2 regions of the Cupriavidus sp. 01L415 genome follow, and region 1 is predicted to be linked to the other one. Evidence: predicted binding sites of a transcription regulator. Region 1 holds the regulator's gene; the other holds the start of a gene.
What was found. The regulator LexA, encoded in region 1, represses DNA repair genes until DNA is damaged. The targets are predictions, from matches to a motif close to ACTGTATNNNNATACAGT.
Positions count from the first base shown of each region.

Region 2: the regulator LexA is predicted to act here: its motif matches at 3,649-3,666, upstream of AC1DOX_RS00635 (ATP-dependent helicase).

Region 1 is NZ_JBFTSP010000002.1:203,255-210,356, reverse strand. Features, by position in the region: gene AC1DOX_RS06250 (replicative DNA helicase) at 1-709, opposite strand, end outside; gene rplI (50S ribosomal protein L9) at 831-1,283, opposite strand; gene rpsR (30S ribosomal protein S18) at 1,314-1,592, opposite strand; gene priB (primosomal replication protein N) at 1,596-1,895, opposite strand; gene rpsF (30S ribosomal protein S6) at 1,985-2,359, opposite strand; gene AC1DOX_RS06225 (asparaginase) at 2,501-3,502, opposite strand; gene lexA (transcriptional repressor LexA) at 3,719-4,375, shown strand; tRNA gene AC1DOX_RS06215 (tRNA-His) at 5,070-5,145, opposite strand; gene AC1DOX_RS06210 (hypothetical protein) at 5,255-5,515, opposite strand; gene dusA (tRNA dihydrouridine(20/20a) synthase DusA) at 6,454-7,102, opposite strand, start outside.
Region 2 is NZ_JBFTSP010000001.1:132,579-139,680, reverse strand. Features, by position in the region: gene cmdF (tyrosine 2,3-aminomutase) at 1-1,422, shown strand, start outside; gene AC1DOX_RS00635 (ATP-dependent helicase) at 1,481-3,610, opposite strand; gene AC1DOX_RS00630 (TlpA disulfide reductase family protein) at 3,755-4,288, opposite strand; gene AC1DOX_RS00625 (thioredoxin fold domain-containing protein) at 4,467-4,976, opposite strand; gene AC1DOX_RS00620 (hypothetical protein) at 5,159-5,761, shown strand; gene AC1DOX_RS00615 (LysE family transporter) at 5,819-6,463, shown strand; partial or broken gene AC1DOX_RS00610 (YifB family Mg chelatase-like AAA ATPase) at 6,789-7,102, opposite strand, start outside.

The DNA of each region.
Region 1 (7,102 bases):
GCTCGCCAATGTTTAGCGAGAACGCCGTCTTACCCATGGAGGGGCGGCCTGCCACGATGACCAAGTCGCCCGGCTGCATGCCGCTGGTCATGCGGTCCAGGTCAATGAAGCCTGTCGGCACACCCGTCACGTCGCTGCTGTTGTCGCGGTGGTACAGCTCGTCGATCCGCTCCACCACCTGCGTCAGCAGCGGCTGGATTTCCTGGAAACCCTTCTGGCCGCGCGAACCCTCTTCGGCAATCGCGAACACCTTGGATTCGGCTTCGTCGAGCAACTCGCGGACCTCGCGGCCCTTGGGCGCAAACGCTGCCGAGGCGATGTCATCCGCCACGGTCACGAGTTTGCGCAGTACCGAGCGCTCACGCACGATCTCCGCATAGCGGCGGATATTGGCCGCGCTAGGCGTGTTCTGCGCCAGCGAATTCAGGTACGCCAGGCCGCCCACCTCCTCGGCCTTGCCGGCGACCTGCAGCATCTCGTAGACCGTGATCACGTCCGCCGGTTTGGTGGCGGAGATCAGGCGGGCGATACTCTGGAAGATCAACCTGTGATCAAAGCGGTAGAAGTCCGCTTCGGAGAGGAAGTCGGCAATACGGTCCCAGGCGGCATTGTCCAGCAGCAGGCCACCGAGTACCGATTGCTCGGCCTCGATGGAGTGCGGGGGAACCTTGAGACTGTCTAGTTGGGGATCGGCGGCAGGCGCGTTCATGGGGGGGAATTATAGCGGCGGTGGACGCCGCGCAAACAAAAAAGGCAGGAGCGCAGCTCCTGCCTTTCTGTGCGTCGAATGCCGCCGACCCGGAGATCGGCGTATCGATGCGGCGTACGACTTAGACGTGCTCGCCCAGGACGGACACGGTCACGTCCACCACCACGTCGGTGTGCAGCGCGACGCTGACCGGGTGGTCGCCAACGACCTTCAGCGGGCCGTTCGGCAGACGCACTTGCGCCTTTTCCACCTTGAAGCCTTGGGTGCCCAGGGCTTCGGCGATGTCGGCATTGGTCACCGAACCGAACAGACGACCGTCCACACCCGACTTCTGGGTGATCTGGACGGTCAGGCCGTTCAGCTTCTCGCCTTCGCCTTGCGCGGCGGCCAGCTTCTCGGCGGCGGCCTTTTCCAGCTCGGCGCGCTTCACTTCGAATTCGGCGATCGCGGTTTGGGTGGCGCGGCGGGCCTTCTTGGTCGGGATCAGGAAGTTACGTGCGTAACCGTCCTTCACGCGAACGATGTCACCCAGGCTACCCAGGTTGATGACTTTTTCCAGCAGAATGACTTGCATCGTGTATTTCTCCTTGCGGTCCTGGGACTATCAGTTCTTGTGCAGGTCGGTGTACGGCATCAGCGCCAGGAAGCGGGCGCGCTTGATAGCCGTATCCAGCTGACGCTGATAGTGAGCCTTGGTACCGGTCAGGCGGGCCGGCGTGATCTTGCCGTTGTCGCCGATGAAGTCCTTCAGGGTGTCCAGATCCTTGTAGTCGATCTGTTCCACACCAGCCACGGTGAAGCGGCAGAAGCGCTTGCGCTTGAACAGCGGATTCTGTTGCTGGAAGCGCTTCTTGTTCTTGTTGTCACGTTTGACGAATGCCATGATTCAATCCTTTACGAATGCTTTACATCCAGTGATGTGAAAGACCAGAGTCTTGCTGTTGCGGTGCTTGCGGGCCAGGAATCCTTCGCAGTCGAGCAACGTGCCGAGCGGTAACCGCTCAAGCCGCTGACCGACGGGGCCGATCCCCATGGCCGCAATGGCAAATTCCACCTGCCGGGGCGTTTCCGCCTCCAGCGTCTCGCCGGCATGCTGCAAGATGCAGTTGACGACGGGCACGCCGGCCGGGGTGTAGCGCAGCGCATCGCGTTCGACGAGGGTGGCGGCTAGCCGGAGCTGGTTCACCGCGAATTTCCCTGGATCTCGCTTGCCTGTTCGCTGTCTTGCCTGCCGTGATCAGGGTTACCTGCCACGACCTGCACCGCAGTCCGCACTCAGGCGGCCTGGCCTTCCGTGGTCGTTTGCGCGGCCTTGCGGGCTTCTTCGCGCTGCACTTCCTTCATCATCGGCGAAGGAGCGGTTTCAGCCTTCTTGGTCTGAACGATCAGGTGACGCAGCACGGCATCGTTGAACTTGAAGGCGTGCTCGAGTTCAGCCAGGGTTTCCTTGCCGCATTCGATGTTCAGGCAAACGTAGTGAGCCTTGGCCAGCTTCTGGATCATGTAGGCCATCTGACGGCGGCCCCAGTCTTCCACGCGGTGAACCTGGCCGTTTTGCGACGTGACGAGCTGCTTGTAACGCTCGATCATCGCCGGCACTTGTTCGCTCTGGTCCGGATGGACGATGAATACGATTTCGTAATGACGCATTGACGCTCCTTTTGGGATGAGCCACCCGGGCGTCACAGTCCGGTGTGGCAAGGTTGGATAGCCTGCGAGTATAGCCCGACTATTGACAACCACGCAAGCCAGGCTCTCGGCCTACCCCACTGGCACACCAGCGGGAATCCATCAGTATTGTCTGAAAATCGCCTGCAAGCGGGCGACATCCGTGCCAAGCGACGGCTCGCCGGCCAGCGCCAGCAGCAAAAGCACCCGCGCCTTGAATGGATTGAGGTCCGCGGCAGAGGCAAACAGGCCCGCCTCCAGACGACTTTGCGTAGGAATCGCCACATGACCGGCACCGGTCCGGGAGCTCCTCACAACAGCCACGCCGGCGCTGGCGGCATCCGCTAGCGCCACCGACAGGGTTTCATGGACGGACCCGTTCCCCGCTGCAGCCACCACCAAACCCTTGACGCCCGCCCCCACCATCGCATCGATAGCCACCCTGCCCGGCTGCGCATAACTGGCAATAATCTCAACGAGCGGCCAGCGCGTTGGCACCGCCAACGGCGACGCACCCAGGAACTGCGGTACACGAACGAACCGGACGAAGTCATCCTGCACGAACCCCAGTGGTCCCGCGACAGGCGACACAAAGGCGTTCACGGCCGAAGTATGGGCCTTGGTGACATCGCGCGCCGCATGGATCTCCTGATTGAGCACGACCAGCACGCCTTTTCCGCGCGCACTGGGGCTGGCGGCCACGCGCACCGCATCGAGCAAATTCAAAGGGCCATCGGCGGATAGCGAAGTCGACGGGCGCATGGCAGCGGTCATTACCACTGGCACGGGACATGTCTGCGTCAAATGCAGGAACATGGCCGTTTCCTCCAGCGTATCGGTACCGTGCGTGATGACGATGCCAGCCACATCCGGCTGCGCCGACCAGTGCGTCACGCGCCGGGCAAGCGTCGCCCACAGGCCGAACGACATGTCCTTGCTATCCACCTGCGCCACTTGCTCGGCTTCGATGCGCGCGACATCTGCCAGCGCGGGCACGGCCTGGACCAGCGCGGAGACGGGAACGGTAGCAGCCTGATACTGCGCACTGCTGGCTGGGTTGCCGGAAGAACCGGCGATGGTGCCGCCGGTAGCGAGCACAACAATGCGGGGCGGGGATGCGGACATATATAGAGGGACGTCGGATCGGATCAGTCGATGCGCGCCGATTGTAACTGCCGCGCCGCCTGCGCTGACCCATGACAAACCCGCGGCAAAGACGTGGCGAAACCGCGATGTCGAGTCCCCGCCTCTCAAATTGTGCTTGCACTTCACTCGATACTGTATAAAATCACAGCATACTGTTTAAACATACAGTGCTTCGGCACGAGAGACCGGCGACCCATGGCGACCCTGACACCCCGGCAGCAGCAGATCTTCGACCTGATTCGCAACGCGATCCGAAGCACCGGCTTTCCCCCCACGCGCGCCGAGATCGCCGCCGAATTCGGCTTCTCCTCGCCTAATTCGGCGGAGGAGCATCTGCGTGCGCTGGCACGCAAGGGCGTGATCGAACTCACACCTGGCGCGTCGCGCGGCATCCGTCTCAAGGTAGCCCGTAGCGATTCAGAATTATCGGACCAGTTTTCGCTGCCGATGGCCGGCGTACTGCAATTGACGCTACCGCTGGTGGGCCGTGTTGCTGCCGGCAGCCCGATACTGGCTGCAGAGCATATCGATCGCCAATACCACGTGGACGCGTCCGTGTTTGACGAGCGCCCCGATTACTTGCTGCGCGTGCGCGGCCTGAGCATGCGCGACGCAGGCATCCTGGATGGCGACCTGTTGGCGGTGAAGAAAGCCAGCGAAGCACCGAATGGCAAAATCGTCGTGGCGCGGCTTGGTGACGACGTCACCGTCAAACGCTTGAAAAAACGGGGCGACACCATCGAATTGATCGCCGAGAACCCTGATTTTGCCAACATCGTGGTGCAGGCCGGCCGCGAGGAATTTTCCCTGGAAGGCATTGCCGTGGGGCTGATCCGCTCTTCAGGCTTCTGACTTCCCAGACTCCGGCAGGCGTCCGCCTGTCCTAGTCACCCGCTTTGCTTTGCCAACGCCGCCCCGTTCTTTTCGAACGACGGGCGCGGACCCCTGCTGTCGCAAATCACGAGGTGTTGCCATGCTGCCAGTCAACCACATTGCTTCCCGGCGCCCGGTCAAACCGGTGCCGTTCCGGCAAACCAAGGGCGTTCGCGTCTACCAGGGCGCACAGCGTCGTACGATGGTCGGCAGCATGGCAGCCATCTGCCGAATGCTCGAGCTAGCCGATTCCCCCGCGAAGCTAGCCGTCTGAGCCAGCGCCTACCGCCTCTCGACGGCACTTCAAAAACGCTGCAGTCGTGCACTCTTCACGCCCTTGCAAGAAGCGCAGTTGTGCGCTCATAAGGTGTAAATAGGTACTCTTCAGATCTGGAGGGAGGCTGCTCAAGCTCATTTGCGCGCTATCGAATCACTGGCGCACACGTGCCGCAGCGCAGGACCGGACTTGTTGCCCCGCGAGTGCCGGTTTTTTTTCGCCCAGATGCATGGCCGCGCAACTTTGAATCGGGAGCCAATGCGTTGACCACGTTCGAGATCAGGATCGCCGTGATGCATGCGAGCGCAAGGCATGCGGCGCTATTTGGCCGATGCGCGGAACATGGAGCAGAAAGCAAAACAGCGCATCCGAAGATGCGCTGTTTCAGGAATTTTTTGGGGTGGCTGATGGGACTCGAACCCACGACGACAGGAATCACAATCCKGKACTCTACCAACTGAGCTACAGCCACCGTAGAGATTTTTGCCAACCGGCGGGGCCGATCAACGAAAAACAAGATTCTACAAGGCTTTTGGGGGGATGGCTAGTATCCCGCACAAAAAAATCTGAAGTTTCCTGCATCATCGCTTGCCCTGCCACTTCGCTTCCAGCAGCACCGCCTCCTTGATCGCAGCGACAGTCGCTGCTTCTGTGGGAAACAGCCCGAGCAAGCGCTTGGATTTTCCGTTCAGAACTTCGCGCTGCAACGCCTTGCCCGCTTCGATGGACGTGCCAGGATGCCAGCAATATCGCGCTGTCCACTTGCCATCCTGCAGCCGTTCAGCCACCCAGATCAGACGGAAGTCTTCAAAGACCTCGCCGAACTGTTCTTCCGCTTCCATTTCCTACACCTCCAGGGCTTGCTTCCGTTCCCCTTTGCGACGGCCATGTTCTTCCCTGAAACTGCGCTACTGCTGACCGGCCAGCCCAATTGCTTTTTATTCCCCACTGGAACCCATACACGAACTGGGTTCACGCCCACATGCCGACTGTAGCGGCATGGCGGCGATCGTAGCATGACGTTGACGCCGCATGACAGTCGCCGCAGGCCGCCTCCAAGTCAGCGTGGAACAGCCCGAAAGAATGACTACCCGTGAAACGCCAACAAGCGGCAATTTCATGGCGATGGCAGGTAGTCCCCACCAATGCAGGGTTCAACGCCTGAGCCGTGATGTTAGATACTCTTCCAAGAGGGACATTGACCCCCCTCGACATTCCCGTCAGGCGACCTTGGATACAAGTGTCGCCTGCTTTTTTTCGTCTGCAGGGTTTTAATTTTTGACACCGCAGATCGCCTGAAATAGTTCGCAACTTCTGCGATCCATTATTTCGGCGCAAGAGATGGGGAATACTCGCGGTACCGGAATGCAGGATACCTACCTCAAAAGCGCAAAAAAAAGAGCCCGCCAAAGCGGACTCTTAAATTAGCGATCTCAATGCCCTGAAGGCCATCTCAATGTAGGTGCCTTTTGCACGACGCACTATCCGGGCAAACCCAAATCTCGCCCGGATCGGATCATCGGCACAATGAAAAAAACAGCCCGCACAAGGCGGGCTGAATAATCAGTTGAAGAAAGCCCTGTATTCGAGGGCAGGCACAGTGTAAGAACTTGCATCGCTTTAAGCGACTTAGGGGAATCCCTTTACTGGTGCGGGTTTCCGGCAGTCAGGCTGCCGGATAAGCCGCAGCGGTGTCGTTTGCGCCCATGAGGCATAGAGCGACCGTTCGTTTTTAGAGTTTTCCCTCGAATCCCAGGCCAAGTTCCCAGCATTAAGGAACTCAGGCGGCCTCCAACAACCCAGGGCGTAGATGTCCACGCGCCTCCTCGAACAACGTGGCAACGTCCGCACGCGTGCGCACACCATGCATGCGACGTGCATCTGACAGCACACGTCGCCACCCTCGCCCGCCATGTACGCCACGATGCAGTCCAAGCATATGACGCGTCGCGGCGCCCATATAGCCGCCCCGCTCCACCAGCGCACCGATATATTCCTGCATAGCTAGTTCCGCTTCTTGGCGCGTCGGCACCGGCGACTTTGTGCCATAGAAGCGAGTATCCATTTCCGCCAGGAAATACGGCTGGTGATAAGCCTCGCGACCGATCATCACACCATCCACATGTTCGAGATGTTGCGCAATTTCCTCATACGTGACGATGCCCCCGTTAATCAGAATCTCCAGTTGTGGAAATTCGTCTTTCAACTGATAGGCGACCTCATATCGCAGAGGTGGAATTTCGCGATTCTCCTTCGGACTCAGCCCTTTCAGAATCGCATTACGTGCATGAACGATAAACGTCGTGCAACCTGCATCGGAAATGGTGCCAACAAAATCCCGCACGAAATCGTAGTGCTCAATCGTATCGATGCCGATGCGGTGCTTGACCGTCACCGGGATGGACACGGCGTCGCGCATTGCCTTCACA
Region 2 (7,102 bases), on a different contig from region 1:
ACTGGGTTTGGCGAACTCGTCCACAACTGGGTCGATATCGAGCACGGCCGGGCGCTGCAGGAAAACCTGCTGCGCAGCCACTGTGCCGGCGTCGGTCCGTTGTTTTCGCGCGATGAGGTCCGCGCGATGATGGTGGCGCGCGCCAACGCCCTGTCGCGCGGCTATTCGGCCGTGCGGCCTGTCGTCATTGAGCAACTGCTGAAGTACCTGGAAGCCGGCATCACGCCGGCCGTGCCGCAGGTGGGGTCACTGGGTGCCAGTGGCGACCTGGCACCGTTGTCGCACGTGGCCATCACGCTGATCGGCGAAGGCAAGGTGCTGACGGCCGATGGTGGCACGGCGCCGACGGCCGATGTGCTGCGCGAGCACGGCATTGCGCCGATCGCGCTGGCGTACAAGGAAGGCCTGGCGCTGATCAACGGCACGTCCGCGATGACCGGGGTGTCGTGCCTGTTGCTGGAGACGTTGCGCGCGCAGGTCACGCAGGCCGAGATCATCGCCGCGCTGGCGCTGGAGGGCCTGTCGGCTTCCGCCGATGCCTTCATGACCCACGGCCACGACATCGCCAAGCCGCACCCCGGACAGATCCGCTCGGCCGCCAACATGCGCGCGCTGCTGGCCGATTCCGACCGGCTCGCGGGGCACGGCGAGCTGTCCGCCGAGATGAAGACGCGTGCCGGCGACGAGAAAAACACCGGGACGGGCGTGTTCATCCAGAAGGCGTACACGCTGCGTTGCATTCCGCAAGTGCTCGGCGCCGTGCGCGACACGCTGGAACACTGCGCCACCGTGGTCGAGCGCGAACTCAACTCGTCGAACGACAACCCGTTGTTCTTCGATGATGGCGCGCTGTTCCACGGCGGCAATTTCCACGGCCAGCAGGTGGCCTTTGCGATGGACTTCCTGGCCATCGCCGCCACGCAACTGGGCGTGGTGTCGGAGCGCCGCCTGAACCGCCTGCTGAGCCCGCACCTGAACAACCGCCTGCCGGCGTTCCTGGCGGCCGCCAACGAGGGCCTGTCCTGCGGCTTCGCTGGCGCGCAATACCCGGCGACGGCGCTGATCGCGGAGAACCGCACGATCTGCAGCCCGGCCAGCATCCAGAGTGTGCCGTCGAATGGCGACAATCAGGACGTGGTGAGCATGGGGCTGATCGCGGCCCGCAACGCGCGCCGCATCCTGGACAACAACCAGTACATCCTGGCCATCGAGCTGCTGGCCGCGTGTCAGGCCGCCGAACTCGCGGGCGCCGTGGAGCAACTGGCGCCGGCCGGCCGCGCGGTGTTCGGGTTCGTCCGCGAGCGCGTGCCGTTCCTGGCGATGGATCGCTACATGACCGACGACATCGAATCGATCGCCGCGCTGCTGCGCGACGGGGCAGTGCTGGATGTCGTACGCCGCGCGGGCGTGGACGTCCAATAAGAGGTCGTTTCAAAAAGATCCTGGCGTCGTTGCCGGGATCTGAACGGCCCCGCCAGCGCTACTTCCACATGTTGCGCATGCGGCTGGCGAGGTCGACCTGCGGCAGCGGCGTCTTCGCGGGCGCGTCGCCCGGCATGGGCGGCGGCGGCCAGGACCGGCTGTAGAAGTTCGGCATCACGCGGTTGGGCAGGAAGCGCGTGCGCGATGCGTAGACGTGACGATCGCCAAAGCCCACCTGCTGGTGCACGTAGAACCGCTGCGGCACCACGATGTCCAGATGATCCTTCGCGCGCGTCATCGCCACGTACAGCAGGCGGCGTTCCTCTTCGATTTCTTCCGTGGTGCCCGTGGCGAGGTCGGACGGCATGCAGCCGTCCACCGCGTTGAGCACGTACACCGCCTTCCACTCCTGCCCCTTGGCCGAATGGATCGTCGACAGGATCAGGTAATCCTCGTCGCGTGACGGCACGCCGGATTCGTCGCTCGACGCGCTGGGCGGGTCGAGCGTCAGTTCGGTGAGAAAGCGTTCGCGCGATGCATAGGTGGCCGCGATGCGCTCGATCTGCTGCAGGTCCGCCTGACGCGCGGGGGCGTCGTCGTGGATGCGCTCCAGATGCGGCAGGTACCACGCGACAACCTGCTCGAACTCGGAAGGCCACGGCGAGGCGGGTGCCATCAGCGTGCGCGCCAGCGCGATCAGGTCCTCCCAGGCTGGCACCGCCGCGGGCGGGGGCTCGAAGGCTTCCAGCGCCACGAGCGGCTCCTGCGCGGTCTCCAGTCCCTCCAGCACACGCGCGGCCGTCTTCGGCCCGATGCCCGGCAGCAGTTGCAGCGTGCGGAAGCCGGCCATGCGGTCGCGCGGATTTTCGAGCCAGCGCACCACGGCCATGACGTCCTTGACGTGGGTCGATTCCAGGAATTTCAGGCCACCGAATTTCACGAACGGGATGTTGCGCCTGGCGAGTTCGATCTCCACCTGCGCGCTGTGGTCGGCTGCGCGGAACAGGACGGCCTGTGCCATGAGCGACAAGCCGGCCTCGCGTCGGGCAAGAATCTGCTCCACCACGAAGCGCGCCTGATCGGCTTCATCGTTGACGACCACGACGCCCGGCTTTTCCGCCGATTCCCGGTCGGACCAGAGGTCCTTGGTGAAGCGTTCGGCCGCCAGTCCGATGACCGCGTTGGCGGCGGTCAGGATGGGCTGCGTCGAGCGGTAGTTCCGGGACAGCGTGACCTGGTGCGCGGCGGGCGAGAAATGCGTGGGGAAGTCGAGGATATTGCGCACCGTGGCGCCGCGGAACGCATAGATCGACTGTGCGTCATCGCCCACCACGGTGAGGCCGCGTCCATCCGGCTTGAGCGCCAGCAGGATCGATGCCTGCAGCGCGTTGGTGTCCTGGTATTCGTCGACGAGCACGTGGTCGAACCGCGCGCCCATGTCCAGCGCCAGTGCCGGCTCGGTCAGTGCCTGCGCCCAGTAGAGCAGCAAGTCGTCGTAGTCGAGCACCTGCTGCTTCTGCTTGGCCGCCACATAGCCGGCGAACAGGCCCTTGAGCGCATCTGCCCACATCGCATAGCGGGGGAACTGGGTCTTGAGCACCACCTCCAGCGGCAGCTGCGTGTTGACCACGCGCGAGTAGATCGCCAGGCAGGTCTCCTTGCGCGGAAAGCGCGAGGTCTGCTCCGACAGGCCCAGGTCGTGCCGCACGACATGCATCAGGTCCGCCGCGTCGCCGCGATCGCTGATGGTGAAGGTGGGTGCCAGCCCGAGCGTCTCCGCGTATTCGCGCAGCAGCCGCGCGCCGATTGCATGGAAGGTGCCCGACCACTGCAACGCGGCCCGGCCGGCGCCGGTCTGCGTGCCAAGTGCTTGGTCGACGATGCGCTCCACGCGGCGACCCATCTCGGCCGCGGCGCGGCGGGAAAACGTCAGCAGCAGGATGCGGCGCGGATCGGCGCCCGCCAGCACCAGATGCGCCACGCGATGTGCCAGCGTATTGGTCTTTCCGGACCCCGCGCCGGCAATGATCAGCAGCGGCGCGTCGCCGGGGTGTTCCACCGCAGCCCGCTGCTCGGGGTTCAGCCGCGAGAGGTAGGCCGGCGAGGCGTCGGCATGGACGCCCGCAGGCTCGCCGGCGCGAACGTCGGCGAGGGCGATATCAACATCAGGGGCGAGATCCGGGGGCACGGGCAGGGTGGCGAGCGGCTGAGAAAAATCTGGCGCCCACTGTATATCCATACAGCCACCCCAGGCAAGCCGCCCGTGCGGCGGCGCCGAAAAGCCAACAAAAAAGGTGCCGCATGGGCACCTTTCCAGTGAGGAGGCGTGGGGTCAGGCCGCGCTGGCCAGTGCGCCGTCGAGCAGCTTGTGCAGCGCATCCCACTCGGGTTCGCCGACGTAGCGCTTGAGGATCTTCCCGTTCTTGTCCACCACGAAGGTGGTCGGGGTCAGCTGGACATTGCCGAAGGCCTTGGCGGCGGCGCCGTCGGAGTCCATCGCCACCTTGAACGGCAGTTCGCGGGTCTTGGCGTAATTCATGACGTACATCGGCGGATCGTAGTTCATGGCCACGGCCACGAACTCCAGTCCCTTGTCCTTGTACTGCTTGTAGGTGCGCACCATGTCCGGCATTTCCTTGACGCAGGTGGTGCAGCTCGTGGCCCAGAAGTTGACCAGGTAGACCTTGCCCTTGAGGTCGGCGGTGCTGACTTTTTCACCCGACAGCAGGGTGAAGGTGGCAGCCGGCACGGTGCTGGCCGGCGTCAGGGCACGATAACCGAAGAAGCCAAGCAGTGCGATCACCACGACGGCGGCGGCGATGGGCCAGCGCTTGCGCGAAGTGGCGGGAGAGGCGGAAGTCGACATGGAGTAGCGGTCCCGATGGGAAAAGTCGGCGAGCGGCGTGGCCCGGAACACCGGCCATTCTACTGCTGGCGGCGCCGGTCTGTGCCGCCGGCAGTCCGGTGCGGGTGACCTGCGGCAAATGGCCGCAAGGGCCGGGAGGCTTCAGCCGTATCGGCCACCAGGCCGGCGGATCAGCGGATCACCGCGCCGGCGCGTTCGCGGCGATCCTGGCGCGTGCCTCGTCCAGGGCCTGTTCCAGGTACGCCCCGTAGAAATCGCCCTGCAGCCCCCGGAGCGGGCTGGCCACGTTCCGGCCGTTCCGGTCGAGAAACAGCACGGTCGGGGCCACGGAGATGTTGTGCGCGCGCGCCCACTGCTTTGCCGTGGTCATCGATCCGTCGACGTCGCGCATCGGCGTATCGGCGGTCATGTCGACCTCGCGGGCGGCAATTTCACCGGCCGCCACCTGCGGTGCAAGGTAGTTGCGGCGTACGGTCTCGCAATACGTGCAGCCCGGCAGGCTGACCAGGACCACGAGCGGTTCGCCGTCCCGGGCGGCGGCGGTCGACTGGGCGGCCACGTCCGTCACGGGTGGCAGGTGTCCGGCGGCAAGGCTGGTTCCCGCGCCGAGCGCGAGCGCAAGGGCGGCAAGCCAGGGCACGGCGCGGCGGGACGCGGGCGGGCGATGCGTGGGCAGGCGAGGGGGCATGGGAGCTCGGAAAAAAGCGATGCCGGCGGCAAGCGGGCACGCACGGCTTCCGGGATAATAGCGGCTTGCGCCTGAAGGTGTGCGGGTGCGCGATGCGGCGCCCTCCGCGCCCGTCTTTCGAACCGGCCACTACCGGCCGCACGCCATCCGTCAACCCGCCCCCGTACTCCGGCCTGCCCCCCATGCGCCGCCTGAATTTCCGCCCGCCCCTGCATTCCGCCGCCGCGCTATTGCCGCTATTGGCGCTGACGACGCTGATGGCGTTTGCCGGCTGCTCGCCGCGCTATGACTGGCGGACGATTGTCTCCAGCGATGGCCACTATGCGGCCCTCTACCCGGGCAAGCCAACCAGCGCCGCGCGCGATGTGGCTATCGCCGGGCGCAAGCTGCCCATGACGATGGAGGCCGCACGCGTGGATAACACGCTGTTCGCGGTCGGCGTCGTCACGTTGCCCGCCGACGATGCCGCGCTGCGGCGCGACGCACTGGCGTCGATGCAGGACGGATTGGTGGCCAACCTGGGCGCGCACCCCGAAACGCCGATGCGTGCGCGCGCGGTCGCGATCAAGTCCGCCGCCCAGCCGCCCGTCGTGCTCGATGGCGTGGAACTGACCGTGACCGGCGTCTCGCCGCAAGACAAGTCGCCGCGCCGATTGACCGCGCGGCTGGTCGCCTCGGGCGTGCACGTCTATCAGGCCGTGGTGCTGGAGGCCGGCGATGCCGCGCGGGACGGCCGGCAGGCGGAGCAGGTCGATCAGTTCCTGAGCGGCTTTCATCCGTTTTGAATCGATGCGGAGTGCCGGCGGTCGGCGCTTTGCGAATCTGTAGCTAGGAGAGTGGAAATGCGTTGGGAAGTCTGGCTGGCCTATTTCGCCGCGTGCTGGGTCATCGCGATCTCGCCGGGATCGGGCGCGGTGTTGTCAATGAGCCATGGCCTGTCGTATGGGCTGAAGAAGACGTCGACGACGATCCTCGGCCTGCAGCTGGGGCTGGTCATCATCCTGCTGGTGGCCGGCGGCGGGCTGGGTGCGCTGCTGCTAGCGTCCGAGGAGGCGTTCCTGGTCGTCAAGACGGTGGGTGCCGCCTACCTGATCTACCTCGGCATCCAGCAATGGCGCGCCAAGGTGGAATCGGGCAAGGATGACGGAAAGGATGCGAGCGTGCGCATGGCCGTGATGAGCCCGCATCGCCGCTTTGCGACCGGGCTGCTGACCAACGTGACGAACCCCAAGGGCATCATCTTCATGGTCGCGGTGCTGCCGCAGTTCATCGACCCGACGCATCCGCTGGGACCCCAGCTGGCGATTCTCGCGGCCACGATGTGCGGCGTCGATTTGGTCGTCATGCACGGCTACGCGCTGTTGGCGTCGCGCATGCAGGGCCTGTTCCGCAACGCCCGCGCCGTGCGCTGGCAGAACCGGTTCTTTGGCGGCGTGCTGGTGGCGGTGGGCACCGCGCTGTTCTTTGTGCGGCGCCATCCGGCCTGACGCGTCGGCATAGGCCGAAAGATTCCGGCTGGCGCCCGCTGGCCGGGTTTGCTTCAATGGGGGTAGACCGGTTGCCTGGAGAGCCCGATGCGCGACGCCTTCCCCCTCAGTGCCCCTGTCACTGCACACCGGGAGCCTCCCCCTGAGGAGCCGATCCCGCCCGGCATTCCCCCGGATCTGCCGCCAATCGAGGAGCCACCCCCGCCGCCCGTCGAACCTCCTGTGTGAGGAGGTGAGGGGTGAGGGCGCGGAAAGTCACGCGTCCCGTTTTCACGCGTCCAGTTTCCACGTGCCCCGGTTGAGGGCGGGCCTTGCCGGCCCGCCTTCATGCCGTGCGTAGCGCGCGCCGATACCGGATGGCCTCGGCGACATGGGCGGCGGTCAGCACGCTCGTCCCTTCCAGATCCGCGATGGTCCTCGCCACCTTCAGCACGCGGAAGTACGCGCGCGCGGACCAGCCGAGCGTCTGCATCGCGCCGCGCAACAGGTTCTGTGCGTCGTTGCCGAGCGGGCAATGGGCGTCGATCTCGCGCCCGGACAGATCACCATTGGGCATCCACTGCCTGGGCCATCGCGCGCGAGATCGTGATGCGGCCGGTTTCCAGCGGCTCGCGCAGGACCTCCAGCACCTTGCGTTCG